One region of the Telluria sp. AZSoR62 genome, then DNA from elsewhere that is predicted to be linked to it. Evidence: predicted binding sites of a transcription regulator. Region 1 holds the regulator's gene; each other region holds the start of a gene.

Evidence for each region. The regulator FliA, encoded in region 1, starts transcription of late flagellar genes. The targets are predictions, from matches to a motif close to CTAAAGTTTNNNNNNNNNNNGCCGNTA.
Region 2: the regulator FliA is predicted to act here: its motif matches at 3,806-3,832, upstream of flgK (flagellar hook-associated protein FlgK).
Region 3: the regulator FliA is predicted to act here: its motif matches at 3,452-3,478, upstream of flgM (flagellar biosynthesis anti-sigma factor FlgM).
Region 4: the regulator FliA is predicted to act here: its motif matches at 2,557-2,583, upstream of fliD (flagellar filament capping protein FliD).

Annotation. Positions count from the first base shown of each region.
Region 1 is NZ_JBYTST010000001.1:6,550-12,463, reverse strand. Features, by position in the region: gene flhA (flagellar biosynthesis protein FlhA) at 1-1,228, shown strand, start outside; gene flhF (flagellar biosynthesis GTPase FlhF) at 1,434-2,885, shown strand; gene AC3XQU_RS00055 (MinD/ParA family ATP-binding protein) at 2,878-3,696, shown strand; gene AC3XQU_RS00050 (RNA polymerase sigma factor FliA) at 3,729-4,457, shown strand; gene AC3XQU_RS00045 (flagellar motor protein) at 4,439-5,182, shown strand; gene motD (flagellar motor protein MotD) at 5,193-5,914, shown strand, end outside.
Region 2 is NZ_JBYTST010000015.1:82,747-88,660, forward strand. Features, by position in the region: gene AC3XQU_RS20295 (hypothetical protein) at 1-458, shown strand, start outside; gene flgL (flagellar hook-associated protein FlgL) at 563-1,792, opposite strand; gene flgK (flagellar hook-associated protein FlgK) at 1,831-3,777, opposite strand; gene flgJ (flagellar assembly peptidoglycan hydrolase FlgJ) at 3,957-4,916, opposite strand; gene AC3XQU_RS20315 (flagellar basal body P-ring protein FlgI) at 4,928-5,914, opposite strand, start outside.
Region 3 is NZ_JBYTST010000015.1:92,785-98,698, reverse strand. Features, by position in the region: gene AC3XQU_RS20380 (transposase) at 136-975, opposite strand; gene AC3XQU_RS20375 (TetR/AcrR family transcriptional regulator) at 1,146-1,751, shown strand; gene AC3XQU_RS20370 (type 1 glutamine amidotransferase domain-containing protein) at 1,843-2,532, shown strand; gene AC3XQU_RS20365 (flagella synthesis protein FlgN) at 2,617-3,087, opposite strand; gene flgM (flagellar biosynthesis anti-sigma factor FlgM) at 3,094-3,402, opposite strand; gene flgA (flagellar basal body P-ring formation chaperone FlgA) at 3,530-4,225, opposite strand; gene flgB (flagellar basal body rod protein FlgB) at 4,398-4,814, shown strand; gene flgC (flagellar basal body rod protein FlgC) at 4,817-5,218, shown strand; gene AC3XQU_RS20340 (flagellar hook assembly protein FlgD) at 5,236-5,914, shown strand, end outside.
Region 4 is NZ_JBYTST010000015.1:25,237-31,150, reverse strand. Features, by position in the region: gene fliD (flagellar filament capping protein FliD) at 1-2,521, opposite strand, end outside; gene AC3XQU_RS19990 (flagellar protein FlaG) at 2,737-3,102, opposite strand; gene AC3XQU_RS19985 (flagellin N-terminal helical domain-containing protein) at 3,186-4,631, opposite strand; gene fliB (flagellin lysine-N-methylase) at 4,966-5,914, opposite strand, start outside.

The sequences.
Region 1 (5,914 bases):
CCTGGCGCTGGGCCTGATCCCGGGCATGCCGAATTTGGTGTTCCTGCTGCTGGGCGGCGCCCTGGTCGGCGGCGGCTACATGATCGCCAAGCGGCGCCGCGAAGCCCCGGCCCAGGAAGCGGCGGCGGCTGCAGAAGCCGCGGCGGCCGGCGGCGCCGGCGGCGCGGCTGCGCCGGCCGAATCGGAAGAAGCCACCTGGCAGGATGTCATGGCGGTCGACACCCTCGGCCTGGAAGTGGGCTACCGCCTGATTCCGCTGGTGGACAAGACCCAAGGAGGCGAGCTGCTCAAGCGCATCAAGGGCATCCGCAAGAAATTCGCCCAGGAAGTCGGCTTCCTGGCGCCGCCCGTGCACATCCGCGACAACCTGGAACTCAAGCCATCGGCCTACCGCATCACGCTCAAGGGCGTGGAAGTGGGCACGGGCGAAGCCATGAACGGCCAGTTCCTGGCGATCAACCCGGGCATGGCCAGCGGCACGCTGCCTGGCCTGGTGACGACCGATCCGGCCTTTGGCCTGCCCGCCACCTGGATCGACGCCAGCCTGCGCGACGAAGCCCAGAGCATGGGCTATACCGTGGTCGACGCCGGCACCGTGGTGGCGACCCACCTGAACCATTTGATCACCACCCACGCCTCCGAGCTGCTGGGCCGCATGGAAGTGCAGGCGCTGCTCGACCACCTGGGCAAGGAAACCCCGAAGCTGGTGGAAGACCTGGTGCCGAAGATCGTCTCGCTGTCGACCTTGCAGAAAGTGCTGCAGAACCTGCTGCAGGAAGGCGTGCACATCCGCGACATGCGCACCATCATCGAGGCGCTGTCGGAATACGCGACGCAGACCCAGGACCCGAACGAGCTGACCGCCATGGTGCGGGTGGCGCTGGGCCGCGCCATCGTGCAGCAGCTGTTCCCGGGCATGAACGAATTGTCCGTGATGACCCTCGACAACCGCCTCGAGCGTTTGCTGATGCAGGCCATGGGAGCGGGCGGCGACGGCGCCGGCATCGAGCCGGGCCTGGCCGACACCATCGCCCAGCAGGCCGCGAATGCTGCCCAGCAGCAGGAAGAGCTGGGCCTGAGCCCGGTGCTGCTGGTGCCGGCCCCGCTGCGCGTGCTGCTGTCGCGTTTCCTGCGCCGTGCGGTGCCCCAGCTGAAAGTGCTGTCGCACAACGAGATTCCGGAAACCAAGACGATTCGGGTGACCAGCCTGGTCGGCGTGCCGATGTGATGGTTGTAGGGTGGGGGGGAGACCCGCCCACCCTACAAAACCTTGGTAGACCTTCATTTTTTCCCGGGCCATTTGAAATAGGCCCTTTTCCCCTTCCTTCTCCCCCGATGGTTTCCGCACGGCATCGCCAATAATACGATCTATGGACGGGCGGTTTCGCCTGCAACAGAACATAGAACAGACCAGCGAAGTGCGGAGAACAACGATGAACGTGAAGAAATTTACAGCGGCTACCTCCCGTGACGCCTTGCGCAAGGTGCGCGAGGCACTCGGTCCTGACGCAGTCATCCTGTCCAACCGTCCGGTCGACGGCGTGGTCGAGATCCTGGCGCTGGACAACGACGACGTCGCCTCGCTGTCCGCGCCGAGCATCGAACAAGCCCAGCCGCAATTCCAGGCCTTCGACACCGACTTCGACCCGGAACCGGTCTTTTCCCGCGCCCCTGCCTTCGCCGCTCCCGAACCACGCCAGGCCGCTCCGCGCGCCGCCCAGCCGCAGATGGAGCCGTTCGCCGGCCAGCCTTATGTCGAGCGCCGCGCCGCGCCTGCCCCGGTTGCCGAGGAAGTGCCGCCGACCTACGAAAACCGCCGTGCCCCGGCTGCAGCGCCGGCCATCGACATGGCCGCCATGAGCTCGATGATGAGCGCCGCGATCGCCCAGGCCAAGGAATCGGCCACGCTCGAAATGAGCGGCATGATGAATGAAATCCGCGCCATGCGCGGCATGATGGAAACCCAGCTGGCCGAGCTGTCGTGGAACGCCGGCTCGCAGCGCGAACCGCAGAAGAACGCCGTGCTGCGCGAGATGCTGGCCGCCGGTTTCTCGGCCACCCTGGCGCGCTACCTGATCGACAAGATGCCGGCCACGAAGGACGCGGCCGAAGCCCTGCGCTGGATCAAGACCGTGCTGGCCCGTAACCTGACCACCATCGCCAACGAAGACGACCTGCTCTCGCGCGGCGGCGTGTTCGCCCTGGTCGGCCCGACCGGTGTCGGCAAGACCACCACCACCGCCAAGCTGGCCGCCCGCTGCGTGATGCGCCACGGCGCCGACAAGCTGGCCCTGATCACCACCGACGCCTACCGTATCGGCGGCCACGAGCAGCTGCGCATCTACGGCAAGATCCTGGGCGTGATGGTGCACTCGGTGAAGGACGAAGCCGACCTGCGCATCGCCCTGAAGGAACTCAAGAACAAGCACACCGTGCTGATCGACACCATCGGCATGTCGCAGCGCGACCAGATGGTGACGGAACAGGTGGCCATGCTGAGCGAATCCGGCGCCGACGTGAAACGCCTGCTGTGCCTGAACGCGACCTCGACCAACGAGACCCTGAACGAAGTGGTGCGCGCCTATCAAGGTTCGGGCCTGGCCGGCTGCATCATGACCAAGCTGGACGAAGCCGCTTCGATCGGCAACGTGCTCGACGTCGTGATCCGCCAGAAGCTGAACCTGCACTACATCTCGAACGGCCAGCGCGTGCCGGAAGACCTGCACCTGGCCGACCGCGCCATGCTGGTCGACCGCGCCTTCCGCAGCAAGGCCGCCGGCAACGGTTTTTTCGACGCCGACCTGCCGCTGATGATGGCCGCCGCCGGCGCCAACGCAGGCAACCTGCACAACGACCGTTCGCTGCGCGAGGTGTCCCTTGGCTAGTTTCGATTTCGACCAGGCCGAAGGCCTGCGCCGGATGCTGCAGGGCCCGCGCCCGCGCATCGTGACTTTTCTTTCCGCTACCCCCGAAGACGACAAGGGCGCCATGCTGGTCAACCTGGGCGCCTCGCTGTCCCAGGCCGGCAACGACGTGCTGATCGTCGACGCCTGCGAGCGCGAGTATGGCGTGGCCCGGCGCCTGGGCATCAGCCGCGCCGCCGCGCTGACCAACGTGGCGCGCCAGGAATGCGGCCTGAACCAGGTGCTGCACGCGGTGCCGCAGGGCTTCTCGGTGGCTTCGCTCGGCAGCCCGCAGCGCGCCGACGACGCGCGCCGCCTGGGCAAGACCTTCGACGTGCTGGTCAAGCAGGCCGGCATCGTGATGGTCGACGCCGAACTCGGCCCGGACGGCGAATTGCCGCTGCCGCTGATGGCCAGTTCCGAGATCGTGGTGCAGGTCTCCACCAGCGCCGCATCGATCACGAATGCCTACGCCTTGATCAAGCATTTGTCGCACCAGCTGGGCCGCCGTCCTTTCGGCATCCTTGTTACCGGCGCGACAGAGGCGGAAGCCAAGGTTGTATACGATAATATGTCTACCGCGGCAACACGCTACCTGGCGGTGACCCTCAATTCGATGGGCTCGGTACCGGCCGACGAATACCTGCACCGCGCCGCGCGCCTGGGGCGCGCCGTGGTCGATGCCTTCCCGCTGGCGGGCGCATCGGTTGCTTTCCGCCAGCTGGCAGGCAAGTTCGCGCTGCACGCGATGCCGCAGCTGGGCCGGGGAGGCGGCGCACATTTCGGGTCCTGACCTGCTAGAGAAGAAGAGAAGACAAGCAACGCATGTACACGGTCAAAGGGAAAGCGGACAAGAACCATTTGCTGACGGAGCACATGCCGTTGGTGAAGCGTCTTGCCCACCACATGAAGGCCAAGCTGCCGCCTTCGGTGGAAGTCGATGACCTGGTGCAGGCGGGCATGATCGGCCTGCTCGACGCGATCAACCGCTACGAGGACAACCACGGCGCCCAGTTCGAGACCTATGCGGTGCTGCGCATCCGCGGCGCCATGCTCGACGAACTGCGTTCGAGCGACTGGATGCCGCGCAGCACCCGCCAGAACATGCGCAAGGTCGAGGCTGCGATGGAAGCGCTGCAGCAGCGCCTCGGCCGCCCGGCCAGCGAATCGGAAATCGCCAAGTCGCTCAAGATCTCGCTGTCCGAGTACCAGGACATGCTGGGCGACGGCGGCGGGCACCAGCTGCTGTACTACGAGGATTTTCACGACGAAGAGGGCAGCGACAGCTTCCTCGACCGCTATGCGGTCGACGACGCCGACCCGCTGCGCTCGCTGCTCGACACCGACTTCCGCCAGGCCGTCATCGACGCCATCGACAAGCTGCCTCCGCGCGAGAAGATGCTGATGGGCCTGTACTACGAGGAAGAACTCAACCTGAAGGAAATCGGCGCGGTCATGGGCGTGAGTGAATCGCGCGTGTCGCAGCTGCACACCCAGGCGGTGTCGCGGCTGCGTGCCTCGCTCAAGGAGCAATTATGGACTGGGCCAGCGTAGCGGGACTGGTGCTCGCGCTGGCGGGCATCCTGGTGGGCCATACGCTCGACGGCGGCAAGTTCGCCTCGCTGATCCAGCCGGCCGCGTTTGCCATCGTGGTGGTCGGCACCTTCGGGGCCGTGCTGCTGCAAAGCGAAACCCGCAGCTTCCTGCATGGGATGCGCATGCTGCGCTGGGTGTTCTTCCCGCCGAAATCGGGCCGCGACAAGCTCTCGCGCGAGATCGCGCTGTGGAGCCTGACGGCGCGCCGCGACGGCCTGCTCTCGCTCGAGCAGTACATGGGCACGCAGGACAAATTCGTCCAGAAGGGCCTGCGCCTGGTGGTGGACGGCATCAACCCCGACAAGATCCGCAGCCTGCTCGAGAGCGAAATCAGCGCCTACGAATTCGCCCAGCGCCAGGCCGCGCGCATCTGGGAATCGGCCGCCGGCTATTCGCCGACCATCGGCATCCTGGGCGCGGTGCTGGGCCTGATCCACGTGATGGAGAACTTGTCGGACCCGTCGCGCCTGGGTTCGGGCATCGCGGTCGCCTTTGTCTCCACCGTATATGGCGTGGGCCTGGCCAACCTGTTCTTCTACCCGGTCGGGAACAAACTGAAGGCCATCGTCACCGACAAGGTGACCCAGTACGAGATCCTGGCCGAAGTCTTCCACGACCTGGCCAGCGGCGACCATACCCGCGTGGTCGACGAGCGCGTGGCCAGCCTCCTGATGCGCCACTAGGCGCTGGACCATGGCGCGCAAACGCTACGACGATCATTCGGCTTCCGGCGAGCACCACGAGCGCTGGCTGATTTCCTACGCCGACTTCATCACGCTGCTGTTCGCCTTCTTCGTCGTGATGTACGCGATTTCCATCGTCAACGAAGGCAAGTACGCGGTGCTGTCCGAAGCGCTGGGCGACGCCTTCGGCGGGCGCAGCCTGGCGCCGCAGGCGGCCACGCGCGTGGAGCCGGCGCTGCCGCTGTCGCACATCGTCAACCGCAAGCGCATCGAGGCCGCACGGCGCGACCGCCAGCGCCTGGAGACCCTGTCGAAAGACCTGTCGGCGACCCTGCTGCCGCTGGTGAAATCGGGCCAGGTGCGCGTGACCCAGAACGCGCGCGGCATCAGCATCGAGATCAATGCCAGCGCGCTGTTCGACCAGGGTGACGCGGTGCTGCAGCCGGACGCGCGCGCGGTGCTGCGCGAGGTGGCCGGCCTGCTGAAAGACGATCCGCACATGGTCGAAGTCGAAGGCCATACCGACAACCTGCCGATCGCCACGCCCCAGTATGCATCGAACTGGGAGCTGTCGGCGGTACGCGCGGCCAGCGTGGTGCGCCTGTTCATCGAGGGCGGCGTACAGGAGCAGCGGCTGTCGGCGATCGGCCATGGCGCGACGCGGCCGGTGGCGCGCAACGACAGCCCCGTCAACCAGGCGCGCAACCGGCGCGTTGCGGTGATGATCCTGGC
Region 2 (5,914 bases), on a different contig from region 1:
TGCTCTCTTCCGCCCTGATCGGCGCCGTCGCCAGCGCGCGCTCCATGACCCCGATGGCCACCATTGCCGCGGCGCGCCTGTTTGGCCGCCGTACGCCGGGCGAGCTGTTCATCCTCGACCGTCCCCTGTTCAAGTACGGTGCGCTGGCGATGGGCCCCGGTGAACTCTACGGCGACAAGATGAAGTCGGCGCCCGACCGTACGGTCTTCCTGGGGCTGCTGGCGCGTGTCATGAGTGCCGGGATCGCCGGCGCGGCCCTGGCGCCACGCGGCCGCGAGCAGGCCGGTGCAGCCGTGGCGGTTGCAACCGCCGTGCCGCTGGCCTATTGCACGCTGGCCGTGCGCAAGCAGGCGATGGCGCGCATTGGCCAGACCAGAAGTGGCCTGATCGAAGATGCGCTCATCGTCGCCGCAGGGATCGCAGTGGTTGCGCTGGCCACGCGTCCGAAATACGCTTGATTCATTCACGGCGTGCCGGAACCGGTCCTGATCGACCGGTCGTTCCGCCCAAGCAAAAGAGCCGGCAACTGCCGGCTCTTTTGCTTGTCACGCCTGCTGAACGCTTACAGGTAGTTGAACAGCGACAGCCCCGACATCGTCTTGAACGACATCTGCGCCGCCTGCAGCGTCACCTGCTGCTGCGAGAAGTCGGAATAGGCCTTGACCAGGTCCAGGTCCTGCAGGTCCGACAGCGTGGCCGTGTACTGGATGTCGAGGTCGTCGCCGGCGCTGTCGAGGTAGTCGAGTTCCTTCATGTGCGCACCTACCGAGGCCTGCACGGTCAGGACGTTGTTGTGCGAGGACTTCAGGTTGTCCAGCGCGGTGTTGATCTGGTTGGCCAGCGCGGCCTTGCCGGTGGAGCCGTCGGCCGGGGCGCGCAGCGCCGTGATCAGGTTGGTCACGGTGGTGAACACCGACTGCTTCTCGCTCGGCTTGGCGCTGAAGTTGTCGCCGTCGGCCGGTTCGCCCTTGATGTCGAAACTCAGGCCGCCGAAAGTGATCGCCTTGCCCGCTTCGTAGGGCTGGGCGGTCATGCCCGGCACGGCGACGTCGGTGCCGGTGGTGGTGTCGACCACGCTGTAGGTGGTCACGGGCGGCGAACCGGCCACCGCGAAGGTGAGCTTGTAGTCGCGGCCCGCATTGGCCAGGTTGCGGTCGACCACCGAGCCGGACGAGATGATGGCCGCGCCCGTGTTGGCGGCGTTGGCCTGGGTCTGGAAGGTGCCGTTGCCGGTCGCGTTGTTCTCGAACACCGCGCTGCCCGAGGTCGACAGCGGCATGCGGCGCGAAGCGGCCACCTGCAGCTGGCGCTGGCCCTGGTCGCCCTGGTAGGCGGCGCCGCCCGGGGTTTCGGTGAAGGGCTGGGTGGTGGCCATGTAGCCGCTGAACAGGTAGCCGCCGGAGCCGTCGGTGCTGTTGGCCACGCCCAGCAAGTCTTGCAGGCGGCCTTCGAGCTCGGTCGCCAGCAGCTGGCGGTCGGCCGGCAGCATGGTGCCGTTGCCGGCGCTGACGGCCAGTTCCTGGATGTCCTGCAGCAGGTTGCCGGCGTTTTGCAGCGCGCCTTCCACGGTCGACAGCGACGAACGGGCGCTGGCGCGGTTGGTGGCGAACTGGCTGTTCATTTCCTTCGACTGGCTCACTTCGAGCGCGCGCGCCGACGCCACCGGGTCGTCGGACGGGGTCAGGATGCGGCGGTCGGTCGACAGCTGCATCTGCGTGCGCGCCAGGGCGCTCTGCAGCGAATTGAGCTGGGTGGTCGCGTTGCTGTAGATCGAAAGTGAACTGATGCGCATGGGTGCCTCGTGTTGGTGCGGTGACGTGCGGTGGGCGATCAGCGGCCGATCGACAGCAGCGTGTCGAAGATGCTGCCCGCGATCTGCATCACCTTGCCGGCGGCCTGGTAGGCCTGCTGGTACTTGATCAGGTTGGTTGCTTCCTCGTCCAGGTTCACGCCCGAGACGTCCTGGGCCGCGCCCTGGGCCTGCACCAGCAGCGCTTCGCCGGCCTTGCCGTTCACCTGCACTTCGCGGGTCTTGTTGCCGACCGTGCTCACCAGCTGGGCATAGGACGATTGCAGGGTCGCGGTGCCGTTGTTGAAGATGTTCTTGGTCTGCAGGTCGCCCAGCAGGCCGATGTTGCGGGTGTCGCCCACCCCGCTGCCGTTGCTGGAAATGGTGAACTTGTCGCCGTCTCCCGGCGCGCCGGTCATGGTCACGCTGATGCCGCCGAAGGTATAGGTGGCGCCGGCCTTGAAGGGCACGCTGCCGGATGGGACGGTGCTGGCCACGCCATTGCTGTCGACCATGCGCACGGTGCCGGCCGGGAAGCCGCCCAGGTTGCCGCTGGTTTTATCGAAGCTCAGGGTCAGCGGCAGCGCGGTGCCCCCGCCCAGGAAGCTCGGGTCGACCTTGCCTTCGCTGATCTTCGCGGTGCCGGTATTGCTCAGCGGCGCGCTGGTGCTGATCGGCGCGGCGGCGGCAATGCCGGACACGTCCTTGACCAGCACGCTGAAATTGGCGGCGCCGCCGATGGTCGGGCGCACCAGGAAGTTGTCTTCTTTTGCCGCCGTGCCGGTGATCCTGAAGTCGACCCCGTCGATGGTCTGGGCCGCGCCGGCGCCGGTATAGGTAGTCTTCTTGTTGTCCGACAGGCGAATGACCTGGTAGTCGGTGCCGTCGAACTCGACCTTGTAATCGCTGTCCGCCAGCGCCGCCGGGTTGCTGACGATGGCGTCGATCTTGGTGGTGCTGGCCGTGGCGTTATGGATGTTCTTGCCCACGTAGGCCGGCGCCACGCTGAAGAAGTCGCCGCCCGGCACGCCGTTCTGGTCCAGGCCCAGCTTGTGCTGCTGGTTGAATTCGTGCGCCAGGCCGATCGCGACCTTGCCCAGCGCGCTCTGCGCCGGGTCCAGCGTCTTGCTGCGGAACTCCAGCGCGCCGCCCAGGGCGCCGCCGGAGAGCGCATTCTCGCCGAGCACCGAGACCTTGTTGCCGGTCACATAGCCCACTTCCAGGCGGGTCAGGTCGGTCGGCGACTTGGTCGCCGCCAGTTCGAAGGCGCGCTGGCCCACCACCAGCGGCTGGCCGCTGCCGATCGAGACCGTCAGGCTGCCGTTGTCGCCCGGGCGCACGGTGGCTTTTACTTGCGTGTTCAGTTCCATCACCAGCTGGTCGCGCTTGTCCAGCAGGTCGTTCGGCGCGCGCTGCATGGCCGAGGCGAAGGTGCCGATCTTCTCGTTCAGGTCGGCGATCTGGCTGGCGTAGGAGTTGATCGTGGTGATGCTGCTTTCGATGGTGCTGTTCACGCCTTCGCGGATCTCGCCCAGGCGCGAATCGAGCGCCTGGAAGCGCGTGGCCAGGGTGTCGGCGCTCGACAGCATCGACTGGCGCGACGGGATCGAGGCGCGGTTGGCGGCCATGTCCTGCACGCCCTTGAAAAAGCTTTGCAGCGAGGGCGACAGGCCGGCGGTCTGGTCGGCCAGCATGTTGTCGATCTGGCTGATCTGGCTGTAGTAGGAATCGAGCCCGCTCTTGCTGGCCTGGGCGTTGCGCACCTGGCTGTTGAGGAATTCGTCGCTGTAGCGCTTGATCTGGTCGATCTGGGTGCCGGTGCCGATGAAGCCCACGCCGGTATCCATCATCGGGGCGGTCGACTGCACCACCGTCTGGCGGTTGTAGCCGGCCACGTTGGCGTTCGCGATGTTGTGGCCGGTCGTGGACAGGCCTGCCTGTGCCGCGAACAGGCCGCTCTTGCCAATGCTGAGGAGGTTACCGGACATGTCAGCTTTCTTTCTATGTGTATCTCATTTACGGCAACTGATGAAAAAACTTGACCCGTCGGGTGAGGGGGTTCCCCGCCCACGCGGCGATAGTTATCACTTGAATAACCGTATGCGATGATCTTGCTGCCTGACCGCGTGGGCAGGAAACTTGTCCACCCTAAGGGTTACTTGCTCTTTTACGCCAATGAGTTCTTGATGATGCGGGTCAGTTTGCTTGCGTAATTCGGATCGGTCGCATACCCGGCGCGCTGCAGGCCGTGGGCGAAGGCCGAGGCATCGCCGCCGCTGGCCAGCACTTTCTCGTAGCGCGGGTTCTTGGCCAGCATGTTGGCGTAGTCCTTGAACGAGTCGGCCGGCGTGTCGTAGGCGCGGAACTTCTCGACCTTCTGGTGCGGACGGCCGTTGATGTATTCGGTGGTCACGGCGGTGGCGACCTTGCCCTTCCAGCCAGGGCCGGCCTTGATGCCGAACAGGTTGTTGCTGCTGGTCCCGTCGGCGTTGCGAATCATGCGCTTGCCCCAGCCGCTTTCCAGCGCGGCCTGGCCCAGCATGAACTTGGCCGGCACGCCGGTGGCGCGCTCGGCCTCGGCGGCGTGGGCGTGCAGCTTTTCCTGGAAGGCGCGCACGTGCGGGGTTTGCACGCGGCCCGAGTCGGTGGTCAGCGCCAGGGCCGGCGCGCCCGGCTGCTTCGCGCCGGTCTTGATCATCGTGGCCGCGTCCATGCCCGGACGCATGCTGCCGTCCAGCGGCGCCAGGGCCGATGCGGCGGCCGCGGCTTTCCCGGCCGCCATGCCATCCGACCCGATCGCCAGCGCCTGGGCGCCGACCTGGTTCGAGGTCAGCTGGCGCGTAAGCATGTCGGCCAGGCCGACGCCGCGCTTGGCCAGGTTCTGGCTCATCTGCTGGTCCAGCATGCCGGTGAACATCTTGGACTGCTGGTTGTCCAGCATCCCCTCCTGCGGGGTGGCGTCGCGCATGCTCTTCATCATCATGTTGATGAACATGGCTTCGAACTGGGTAGCAGCCTCCTTCAGCGCGGCGGGCGAGCCGGCCTTGGCCGATTGCTTGAGTTCGCCCAGGCCCTTGGTATCGAGGGCGAACTTACTGGTCAGGTCAGTGGAAGGAGAACCGATCATGGCGTGCTTTCTTAGATGATCTCGAGTTCGGCGCGCAGCGAGCCGGCCGCCTTCAGGGCCTGCAGGATGGCCAGCAGGTCTTGCGGGGTGGTGCCGATCGAATTCATGGCCTTGACCACTTCGGCGAGCGAGGCGCCGCCCTTGACCATCAACACGCGGCCCGGGTCTTTCTTGACGTCGACCGAGTTCGATTGCGTCACGGCGGTGCGGCCGCGCGAGCCCGGGGCCGGCTGGCTCACGTTCGTCTCGGCGCCGACCGTCACGGTCAGGTTGCCATGCGAGATCGCGCAGTTTTCCAGCATCACAGCCTGGTTCATCACCACCGAACCGGTGCGCGCATTCATGATCACCTTGGCCGCATCCTTGCTGCGGGCCACGTCGATCCCTTCCAGCTGGCCGATGAAGGCCACGCGCTGGTCGCTCGAAGACGGCGTGCGCACGCGGATCACGCGGCCGTCCAGCGCGGTGGCGATACCGGCGCCGAACTGGTCGTTGATGGCTTCCACCACGCGGGCGGCGGTCGAGAAATCGGTTTCCTTCAGCTCGAGGCGGATCTGGTTGTCGGCGCCCAGGTTCGAGGCCACTGCGCGCTCGACGGTCGCGCCGGCGGAGACCTTGCCCACCGACAGGTGATTGACCTGCACTTGCGCGCCGCCCGCCTGGGCGCCGACGCCGCCGACCAGCACATTGCCCTGGCCCATGGCATACACCTGGCCGTCGGCGCCATGCAGCGGGGTCATGAGCAGCGTACCGCCGCGCAGGCTTTTCGCGTTACCGATCGACGAGACCGTGATGTCGATGGTCTGGCCCGGCTGGGCAAAGGCCGGCAGCGAGGTGGTGACCATGACGGCCGCGACGTTCTTCAGTTGCAGCTGGGTGCCGGGCGGCAGGTTCACGCCCTTTTGCTGCAGCATTGCCTGGATCGACTGCACAGTGAACGGGGTCTGGCTGGTTTGGTCGCCGGTGCCGTCCAGGCCCACGACGATGCCGTAGCCGGA
Region 3 (5,914 bases), on a different contig from region 1:
GGGAATGGCTGTTCGAGCGGATCCCAGTGTTCGTGCCTCGCCATGAGCATGCGCGGTTGAGGCCGTGTCCGAATGTCAGACCTGACCCTGAATTCCCCGCTGTTATCTGGCGCGTGATCCCGCGTGCGACAGTGCTCAGGGCATCGTGAAGTGAGCGACAGCCCGGCTCACCGTCTTGCTCGATACGCCGAATGCACTCGCAATCTGGGACATGGTGAATGCGGTCGAATGATAAGCGCGCGCCATGGCTTCGTTCCGGTCGGCGAAGCGGGCTTGGTAGAAGCTCAGCGGAAGTGCAATTGCGCGACGCTCGAACTTCGACGTTTCCGCGAACTCCGCAGCGCATTGGGATTCCTGATGCATCGACAGGAAGTCGTCATCGCCCAGCAGGATCTGATGTCGTGTTGCGCGAAGCGGGCTGGCTTTGCCGACGCCGGCCAGGATGAACGCCTGATAGGCGGAAATGGCAGCTGTGCGCGTGGAGCCGAACTGGCCAAGGAGCCAAACACGCTCGAGCCAAGGGGGCGGATCGTCTTCGCTAACAACATAACGGTGACTGCTCCAAGGCCAATCGTCCAGGGAGATGACAGTCTTCGCGCGTAGCGGGTTCAAGACCACGTAACGGGAAAGTTCCAGAAGGTAGCTTTCTTTCTGGATCAGGATCGCCTTGTATCGGCCTTGGAAAAGATGTCCGACCAAGCTGTGCCGCCGGTTGAAATATTGGCTGTACAAGCCGTTCAGTTGGCGCATGCCGCGTGAAAGATTCGCCTCCACTGTTTCGATCAGCAAATGGTAGTGATTCGTCATCTGGCAAAAGCTGTGAATCACGAAGTTGTGCCGCTTGCACACCAAGGCAAGCATTGCTAGCCAGACCTGGCGGTCGGTATCGTGCCGGTAGATCGGATTACGCCGGTTGCCACGCGAGGTCACATGGTAGAGGGCGCCTGGAAATTCGATTCGAAGTGGTCGCGTCATACCGCTAACGGTATCGATTGGATAATCGCTTGCACTGAGGCCGCACAGCTGCGCGCAGGGTAAGAACTGTTGAGCTCGTGTCCGAATGTCAGACCTGACCCCGAAATTGGTTAGGAAGGCCGCAGAAAATAGTTGTAGACGACCGGTCTAATTTAACTTATTATCGATCCATGAACAAATCGTCAGCAAGCGAAGCCCCCGATGTCCGTGACAAGATCGTCGCAGTCGGTCAGCGCCTCATGGCGGGCAGGGGATTTTCGGCAGTCGGCTTGAGCGAGATACTGACTACCGCCGGCGTGCCGAAGGGATCGTTCTACTATTATTTTGCGTCCAAGGATGCGTTCGGCGAAGCCTTGCTCGAGCAGTATTTCAAGGACTACCTGGCCGAGATCGATGCTGCCTTCCAGGAGCCGGACATCAGCATGGCGGACGGCCTGGTGCGCTATTTCGACAACTGGCGCACCAGCCAGTCCCTGGGCGAGTGCCATGGAAAATGCCTGGTCGTGAAACTGGGGGCGGAAGTGTCGGACCTGTCCGAGCCGATGCGCCTGACGCTCAAGCAGGGCACCGCGGGTATCGTGGCGCGCCTGGCGCATGCCATCGAGCAGGGCGTCGCCGAAGGCTCCTTGCAGGTGGAAAGCGAACCGGGCCTGGTTGCCGAAAGCCTGTATCAACTCTGGCTCGGCGCCAGCGTCATGGCCAAGATCACGCGCGACGAAGCGCCCTTCGATGGCGTCATGCGTACCACGCAGCACCTGCTGCATCTGTCCCGCTGAGCGGGACACTACTTCCAACGCTTCAGACGGAGCGTTTTTTTGACCTCATCAGTAGACGACTGGTCTACTACTTTCAAGAAAGATCCATGCCATGAATATCCTGATCGTCCTGACCTCCCACGACACCCTCGGCAACACCGGCCGCAAGACCGGCTTCTGGCTCGAAGAACTGGCGGCCCCGTATTACGCCTTCAAGGACGCCGGCGCCAACATCGTGCTGGCCTCGCCCGCCGGCGGCCAGCCGCCGCTCGACCCGAAGAGCAAGGAGCCCGATTCCCAGAGCGAGGCGACCCGCCGCTTCGAAGCCGATGCCGAGGCAACTGCCCAGCTGGCCGCCACCGTCCGCCTCGATTCGGTGTCGCAGGACGATTTCGATGCAATGTTCTACCCCGGCGGCCACGGTCCGCTGTGGGACCTGGCCGAGGACGCGAACTCGATCGCCCTGATCGAAGCCTTCATCGCGGCAAACAAGCCGGTTGCGCTGGTGTGCCATGCTCCCGGCGTGCTGCGTCACGCAAAAAATCCCGACGGGTCGCCGCTGGTGCAGGGCAAGCAGGTCACGGGCTTTACCAATACCGAAGAAGCGGCGGTCGAACTGACCGATATCGTGCCCTTCCTGGTGGAAGACGAACTCAAGGCAAAGGGCGGCATCTTCACGCGGGGCGACGACTGGGCCGCGCATGTGGTGACCGATGGCCTCTTGATTACCGGACAGAATCCCGGCTCCTCGGAGGAAACGGCAACTACCTTGCTGCAGGCGCTTGCCCGCAAGGCCGCGTAGGCCCCGTCAGTCCCGGGTGGGAACGCGGAGCCTCAGGGGCTGATCAGGATCGTAGGGAGATGAGGGCAGCCTGACCCGGCGGGGTCAGCCGACCACGAAGCGCTTCGATGGTCCGCCGGCAACGGTCTGCCCGCTGGAACCATACACGCCGCCGGCTTCGGCGCCGGCCGGCATGCGCAATGCGTTGAGCACGCCCTGGTTGTGGGCCAGCTGCTTGTTGATCAGCATGCCGTTGACGCGGTTGAGTTCCTTGGCCTGGCGGGCCAGGTCCAGCAGTTGTTCCCACTGGGTCTGTACTTCGGCGGTGCCGCCGACGGCCAGCCAGGGTTGCATGCCGGCTTCCGAGCCTTCGCAGCCCGCTGCCAGCAGGGCGGCGTGGCGTTCGGCCGACAGGTCGGCCAGCGCCTGCAACAGCGCGTTCTTGCGTGGAGTGAGTTCTGCCAGCCCGTCGGCGTCCGCTGCGACCAGCAGCGCTTGTTCCTGCTTCATCAACTCCAGCAGGGAGGTGACGTGTTGCTGCTCAAGGGAAAGGGTCGAGGCTGGGCTGGTGGGCATGAAGGGTTATCGCTTGCGTGAATGGAGCAAGTCGCGGACGGTGTCGAGCAGCCCGTCGGCGACTTTCTCGGAATTGACCTGGAACTGGCCATCGGCGATGGCCATCTTGATGCGTTCAACTTTCTTGGTGTCGAACACCTGGTTGTTGGCGCCCACGGCAGCGGCCATGGCCTGGCCCTGCGAGGACAGGCGCACGCTGTCGGTTGCCGCCGGCGTGGCGGCGGTCGTCGCGGCCTTGTCGGTGCGGGTATTGTTGGCCGGCGTGGTTGCCGGCTGAAGGCCTGGGTTGCCCTTGACGGTATCGTTGATTTTCACAGCATCATCCTTCTCTGTTCGGAGCGGAAACTCCGGTATCTGCATCCGGTAACGGCGCGGATTTCACAAACTTTAGTGCAGAAAAGGCCATGGATTGAAATTATGCGGTGCCGCTGAATGACAATGTTCAGATCGCGATTTCGATGACGCCGCCGCTGCGTGCGGTGCCGCTCACCACGGTGCCGGACTGGGTACGCGCCTGCGCGACCTGGCCTTCGCCGGCATTGCCGAGCGCGCGCGCTTCGGCCGACACCGAGAAGTTCGATCCTTTTGAAACCAGCCGTACCGCCTGGCCCTGCTGCACGACCGGCTTGGCCTTGAGCGTATCGAGCCGCAGCGGTGTTCCCGCCTGCAGCGACGCGGTCGGCGTGCGCCCGATGGCCTGGGCCATGTCGGTGATGATGCCGTTTGGCATCGCCGCGATATCGCCCTTCATCATCACCAGCTGGCTGGCGTCCACCGCCTGGCCCTGGGCCAGCGGCACGCCCGCTGCCACATACTCGGCCACCACGCTCACGGTCGCCTGAATATACACCGTCCAGGCGCTCGGCGCGGTACAGCGCACGCCCACTGTTGTTTTCCCCCACGCCCGTGCGCCCGGCTGCTGGAAGGCTTCCGGAGCAGGGCAGGCGGCCAGGCTGGTGCGCGGATCGACATTGCCGACCTTGACGCTCACCTCGCCGGGCAGGCCGGCGGCCTGGGTCTGCAGGTATTGTTCCACGACCGCGCGCAAGGCCGGCAGGTTCTGGCGCTGGGCGACCGGCTGTTGCGCGGAGGCGAAGGGCGCGAGCAGGAAGAGCAGGGCGGCGATCTGGCGTTTCATGGAAGGATGACTCCGGTAAGGGCATGGATCTCGAATGCTGCCATTTTAGGCAGCATGATTCCATGGTGAAACTTTGAATAGCCGGGGTTTGCCGTCCTTTCTCCATCGATTGGTGTTTGTTGCCCGTCCGTATGATCGGTGCTGTCCCAATACGTCCCGTCCCGGAGGCAGCATGATCGGCAAAGTCGACCAGTATCTGAGTTTCAACGAAAAGGCCCTGTCCCTGCGCGCCCAGCGCCAGGAGCTGCTGGCGTCGAACATCGCCAACGCCGACACGCCCAACTACAAGGCGCGGGACATCGATTTCACCGCGGCGCTGCAGGGTGCGCTGGCGGCCAAGGGCGCCACCGGCCCGATGGCGACCACGGCGCAGAACCACATCGGCCGCGGCAAGCCCACCGGCGACATGCTGTCCAACGGCACCCCGGTGATGTACCGCGGCGTGGTGCAGGGCGCGGTCGACGGCAACACGGTCGACATGGACGTGGAACGCAACCAGTTCGCCGACAACGCGCTGCGCTACGAAGCCGGCATCACGATGATCAACCACCAGATCAAGGGCCTGCTCGCGGCCATTCAAGGACAGTAATCATGTCGCTATTCAATATCTTCAACGTGTCCGGCTCGGCCATGAGCGCCCAGGCGCAGCGCCTCAATACCGTGGCCAGCAACCTGGCCAATGCCGACAGCGCCACCAGCGCCAATGGCGAAGCCTACCGCGCCAAGGCGGTCGTGTTCGAGGCGGTACCGCAGCAGTCGGGCGCCACCGGCGTGCGGGTGCGCGAAGTGGTCGAGGACGCGTCGCCGCTCAAGCAGGTCTACGATCCCAAGCACCCGATGGCCGACGAGAAGGGCTATGTGGCGATGCCGAACGTGAACGTGGTCGACGAGATGGTCAACATGCTGTCGGCCTCGCGCTCCTACCAGACCAATGTCGAGACCATGAACGCGGCCAAGACCATGTTGCAACGGACCCTGACCCTGGGTCAGTAACACAAGAACACTAAACCATGACCACCATTGCCAACAACAACCCGGCCGCGAACGTCTCCGACCTGATGTCGACCATGAACGCCAAGAAGAAGGTCGAGACCGACAGCGTCCAGGCCGACACCGACAAGTTCATGACCCTGCTGGTCACCCAGCTGAAGAACCAGGATCCGCTGAACCCGCTCGACAACGCGCAGATCACCAGCCAGCTGGCCCAGCTCTCCACCGTTACCGGCGTCAACAAGCTCAACACCACCCTGGAATCGCTCAAGACCAGCTACCAGTCGGCCGAAGCGATGCAGGCGACCAACCTGATCGGCCACGGCGTGCTGGTCGAGGGCAACAAGGTGCAGCTGCAGGATGGCAAGGCCATCCTCGGCGTCGAGCTCGAGAGCCCGGCCGACAAGGTGCAGGTGGTGATCACCGATCCGGTCACCGGCAAGGATGTCCAGACCATCGAGCTCGGCCCGCAGGCCGCCGGCGTCCTGCCGCTGGCCTGGGACGGCGTGATCGATCCGAAGAACGTCGATGCCGCCGGCAAGCCGGTCACCCTGGCCAATGGCAACTACGGTTTCCGTGTCGTCGCCACGCGCGGCGGCGAGGCCCTGAAAGATGCGAAAGGCCTGTCCTTCGACAGCGTCGCGAGCGTGACCACCAGCGGCAAGGACGGCATCAAGCTGAACCTGCCGGTGAAGGGGT
Region 4 (5,914 bases), on a different contig from region 1:
CCGACTTGATGCTGGTGTTCAGGCCATCGGCCTTGCCGCTGATCAGGCCATCCTTGCCGGTCAGCGAGGTCGCCAGGTTGTTGAGCTGGTAGGCATAGCCCTGCGAGAAGGTCAGGGTGCCGCGTTCGCCGATGGCGCCGCCGGTCACTTCGAGCTTCAGGCCTTCCACCCGCGAACCGGCAGCAGCCGTCAGGGTCTGGCCATTGCCGGTGGCCGGGTAGCCGCCGATGGTGCCGGCCACGTCGGTGCCCTTGGCCGGCTGCGCGCCGCCGAACACGGTGCCGATGCTGGTGCCGGTCAGGCTGGAAATCGCGATGTTCGAGCCGGCGCCCCAGCGCGTGGAGGACAGCGCCAGCTTGCCGCTGCCGTCCACCGCCGCCTCGACCGTGTCGCCGTTCTCGGCGAAGCCGGCATTGCCGTTGATCGCCGCGCGCAGCAGGGCCGACAGTTCGGCCGGGGTGTAGCTGCCGGCGCTGAGCGAGATATTCGCGGTCTTGCTGGCCGTGACCGGGTCGGTCTGGTTCAGGGTGACGGTCCAGGTCGTGTTGGGGGCGATCGTGGTGGTCGGCGGCAGCGCCGCGGCACTGGTCAGGCTGCCCTTGCTGGCGACCTGGGTCAGGTTGATCGCATAGGTGCCCGGCTCGGTCTTGGCGGTCGAGGTGGTAAATTTCACCAGGTTGTCGCTGGCGGTACCGATGGCGGCGAACATGCCGGCGATTTCCGAGAAGTTGTCGGTCATCGCCTTGTTCAACTTGGTCGAGTCGATGGCCAGGCTGCCGTCCTTCTGGAACGAGATGCCGATCTGGCTCAGGCTGTTGAGCTTGCCGCCGCCGACGGCGGCGCCGAGCATCGAGCGCAGCTGGCCCTGGACCGAGCGCACGGTCGAATCGCCCACCAGCACGCCGCCCTTCTTGGTCTCTGGATCGTAGCTGGTCAGGCTCTTCATCGTCGAGTTCAGCTGGTTGTAGGCCTTGACGAAGCCTTCCACGCTGACCTTGACCGAGGCGGTGTCCTTGGCGATCGTGACGTTGCTGTTGCCGGTCTGGGCCAGGTTCAGGGACACGCCCTGGATCGCCTCGGTGACGGTGTTGCTGTCGCTGGTGACGGCCACGCCGTTCACGTCCAGCAGGGCGCTCTGGGCGGCGCTGGTCTGCTTCAGGGCCTGGGCGCCGGCCGGGTCGTAGCCGAGCAGGCCGTTCAGGGCGGCGTCGGGCGCCGCGCCGCCGTCGCCGCTCAGGCTGATCTTCATCGACGAGCTGGCGCCGGTCTTGGTCGAGGTGAGCACCAGGCGGTAGGGCGAGGCGCTGCCGTCCGAGACGATACTGGCCTGCACGCCGATATTGGCCTTGTTGATCGCGTCGCGGATGCCTTGCAGCGACTGGTCGCCCGCTTCCAGCACCACGGTGCCGCTGGCCTTGGCGCCATCCTGGGTGAAGCCCGCGCCCAGGTAGCTGCCGCCGCTGCCGGCGGCCAGGCCGGCCAGGGCCGGGTTGCTGCCGCCGACCGTGATCGGGCTGGCGGTGCTCGAGGTCAAGCTGATGGTGCTGCTGGCGGTAACGGTGCTGCCGCTGTTGGCGCTGCCGGCCGCATGGGCGATGCCGCCTTCGACCACGCCGGCCACGGATTCGCTGACCGTGATGTTGGCGCCGTCGGCCGCGAAGAAGCGCAGGTCGCCGTTCGCGGCCGAGCCGGTGAAGGTGATGTTCGCCGCGGCCAGCGCGGTGGTGGTGGCGTTGGTGCCGGCCAGGGTGGCGTCGATGGTCCCGGCGGTGACGCCGCCCACGCCGCCGGCCGCGATGTTCGCGCCCTGGGTTGCCAGCTGCACGCCGCCGACCGACAGCGTGTAGCTGCCGGCGGCGTCGGTCGAGACGTTGCCGAAGTTCGGTGCGCCGGCTCCGCCGAACAGGGCGGCGCCGGTTTCGGTGCGCGCCGCGGTGGCGGACACGCCGGTGGTGGCGCTCTGGGCGTTGACCGCCGCGGCCAGCTCGCGCGCGCTGCGGGTGGTGCCGCTGGTGGCGATCGCGGCGCCGTTGATGGTGAGCGAACCGCTGGCGATGCCGTTGCTCGCGACACTGGCCGGCAGGGCCGTGCCGGTGGTGCCGTACTGGCCGCCGCCCACGGTGCCGAACTGGAAGGTCAGGGTGGTGCGGGCGCCGCTGCCGATCATGGCCGTCATGCTGGCCTTGCCGGCGCTGTTGAGGGTCTGGGCCTGAGCCAGCTGGCTGACCTTGATCTTGTAGCTGCCGGCCGCCGCTTCGGCGGTGGCGCTGGCGCGCAGCACCTTGTCGTCCGACACGGTAGCGCTGACGGCGCGGAAGGTCAGCGGCGAGGTGAGGGCGCCGAGCGAGGTCTGGAAGGCGCCCATGCCCGCGCTGAGCTTGTTGAGTGCGTCGAGCTTGGCCTGGAAGAGGGCCGCTTTCTTGTCGTAGTTGGACAGTGGCGCAGCCTCGGCCGCCATGAGCTTCGCAACGAGGCCGTCGACGTCGAGTCCTGAACCAATTCCTGATGAAGTGAGCGCCACTTGTTTCTCCTACGAAAGACGTTAATGTAAGTCATTATCGGCAGGAGCAAAGGGAACTTGAAAGGAGGAATTACCCGCCTGTTTGGAGATTCGCAGGCGGGTTGCCACAAGCGCAAGGTAAACGCAGAAAGCGCAACGGCCCCTGCGCTTCTTGCGCAAAGTGGCGGTCACGTCCTGTTGCGTTCACCGGAACGCTACGCGGCCCAAGGCCGGTTTCAGACCTTGTCGCTGATCAGGCGGCCCATCATCTTGTCGAGCGACTTGGCGATTTCCAGCGCTTCGACGGTCGGGATCTGGCGCACCACTTCGCGGGTGGAGATATCGACGATCTTGACGATGGTCTGCTTGTTGTCGTCGTCGACCGAGAACTCCAGGCCCTGCGCCGAGGCGGGCAGCGACTGGTTGATCTTCTTGACGGCGTCGGCGACCTGCTCGCGCGAGGGCTGGGCTTCGCCCGGCGCGGCTGCGGTATCGAGGCGCTTGCCCGCTGCGGCCTGCGCCGGTGCGGCGCTGTCGACCGCGCTGCCGGCGCGATCCTCGAACTTCGGGGCGACTGGTGTACTGACAGTGTTGATGTTCATATCGGGGACCCTTAGTGAAAATTCCCCGGCTGATTTTCATCAGCCGGGGAACCGTATTACACCGTGTGGTGACTACTTTGCGATTAACCGCGCAGCAGGGACAGCACGCCGTTCGGCAGCGAGTTGGCCTGGGCCAGCATCGCGGTACCGGCCTGCTGCAGGATCTGGCCGCGGGTCATGCTTGCGGTTTCTGCGGCGAAGTCGGTGTCGACGATGCGGCTGCGCGATGCCGACAGGTTCTCGGTGGTCGATTGCAGGTTCGAGATCGCCGACGAGAAGCGCGATTGCAGTGCACCGTATTCGGCGCGCTTGGTGTTGACCGATGCCAGGGCAGCGTCGGCAATCTTGATTGCCAGCTGGGCGCCGTCGAAGCTGGTGATGTCCAGCGAAGCGACCGACTTCAGCGTCGAAGCCTTGGTCAGGCCCAGGCCCGAACCGGCGTCGGTCACCGAGAAGCTCTTCTCCGAGTCCATCGTCACGCGGCCGTTGGCGATACCGGTCGCGCCGGTTGCCACTGGCAGGGCGGCGGTCAGGTCGCCGTCTGCTTCGTAGGTCTGCATGTTGACGTCGCCGGTCGAACCAGCACCGCTGGTGAGCTTGATGTCGTTGCCGCTCGAGTGGGTCAGCTTGATGCCCTTGTTCTTCGAGTCGTATTCAGCGGTCACGCCGGTCTTGGCCGACTGGGCGTTGATGGCGCTGACGCCGGAGGCGAAGTCGTCGGCGCTGGTGCCGGCGCCGGTCGAGAACGAGATCGTGACGGCGGTGCTGTTGTCCGAGGTCAGGTCGATCGCGAAGTCCTTGCTGGCGGTCGGCTTGATCAGCACTTCGGTCTTGGCCGTTGCGGTCACGCCGGTCTTCGAGGTTTCACCGTTGATGCCGGCAGCGATGGTCTTTGCAGTATCGGTTGCCTTGGTGGTGTAGGTCGACTTGCCCAGGTGGCCGGCGACGTCGACAGCTTTCGAGGCGACGACGTTGGTGGTGGCCGCGGCTGCCTTGGCGTCCACTTCGGTACGGTTGTTGCCGTAGGTCGAGGTGGTGAAGTTGGCGCCGTTGGTCGAGATCAGTTCGTTGGCGTTCGCGCCGACCTGGAAGGTGGCGGTGCCCATCGTGCCGTCCAGCAGCTGCTGGCCGTTGAACGAAGTGGTCTGGGCGATACGGTTCAGTTCCGAGCCGAGTTGGGTAACTTCGGTCTGCAGTGCCTGGCGGTCGCTCGACGAGTTCGATGCGTTCGACGACTGGACTGCCAGTTCGCGGATACGCTGCAGGATGTCGCCCGAGCTGGACAGTGCGCCTTCGGCGGTCTGCGCCATCGACACGCCATCGTTCGCGTTACGGGTCGCCTGATTCATGCCGCGGATCTGCGACGACATACGGTCCGAGATCGCCAGGCCAGCTGCGTCGTCCTTGGCGCTGTTGATGCGCAGGCCCGAAGACAGGCGCTGCAGCGAGGTCGTCAGCGACGACTGCGATGCGCTCAGGTTACGTTGCGAGTTGAGGGAAGCGATGTTGGTGTTGATTACGGATGCCATGGTGATTCTCCAAGCTGTATTTCGGGGCGGGCGACTTTACCCTGTTCACTTTGGTCCGCCACGCTGTTCCGTGACGATCAAACCGCTGTTGATGCTGGTAACGTGTTCCTGTGGGAAAACTTTAGGGCCGTTTTTGCGAAAAAATGGCCCTGTTCGTTACTCGGCCCCGAAGGCGCTGCGTCTAGACGGCGAGGTTTTCGCGAACTTTAGGGCGAAATAAATTATTTTTTTACGGAAATATTTTCGCTTCAGGTCGCCGCGCCCAAAGAAAAACCCGCCGCGGCAGGTCGCCGGGGCGGGTTTTCTTGTCAATGCGGCATCGGCCGCAGGATTCTCAAGGCCGCAGCAGCGGGTACAGCTTTTCGAGCGAGGCCAGGTTGGCGTCGACCAGCGCCTGTTTCACTTCACGCGCGAAGCCGATGTTGTGCTGGAAGCGGCGGCAGTGCACATGGGTGGTCTGCACCAGCATGGCCGCGTCCGGCAGCGGGCCGTCGGTATTGCACTGGGCGGCGAGCATCAGGCGCAGTACGCCGAAGCGCGCCGCGAGCTGCAGGAAGCTTTCATACGGGCTGCCGCCGTCGAACGGGAAGATATTGGTGAAGATTTCGTTGAGCAGGTAGTGTTCCAGCAGGTGCGGGGCAGCTTCGAGCGCCTCGGGCAGCCGGGCCAGCCCGGCGCGGTAGTTGGCGACCAGGGTCTGGCCATCCACCTTGCCGGTCACCGGGTCGGCGCCCAGGCCGCGGGCGACGCGCGCGCTGACGGCGGCGCGCGGGGCGGAGTTGTCATCGAAGCCCGGATCGCTCCACAGCAGCGAAAACACCATCGCCTGGCCCGCATGGTTCGGTTCGATGGCGCGCAGGGCGTCGAAGACGCTGCCTTCTTCTATGAGTGCAGTGAATTCGTCGATGGCTGCGCGCACGTCCGCACCCTGGCCGGCGTCGAGGCGCTGGTTGAGGGAGTCGCACAGCGCGCCCAGCAGCGCCAGGCGCTCCCACACGCTCGGGCCCTGCAGGCGCATCAGGTTCAGGCAGAACACCCGCAGCTCGTTGACGATATCGGCCGGTACGCCATGGCGGTCGCCGATCGCGCCCAGGTTCTCCATGCGCACGGTAATGCCGCTCTCGAGGAAATCGAAGGCGTCCGGGGCCAGCAGCGCCTGGCGCGCCGCTTCCGGGCAGGACAGTACCAGGGCCTGTTCGGCCTGGCCGCCCACGGTGTGCGAGACGCGCGGATACGAGAAGCACACGTTCGGCAGGTAGCTGTCGCCGAGCTTGGCGTGGACC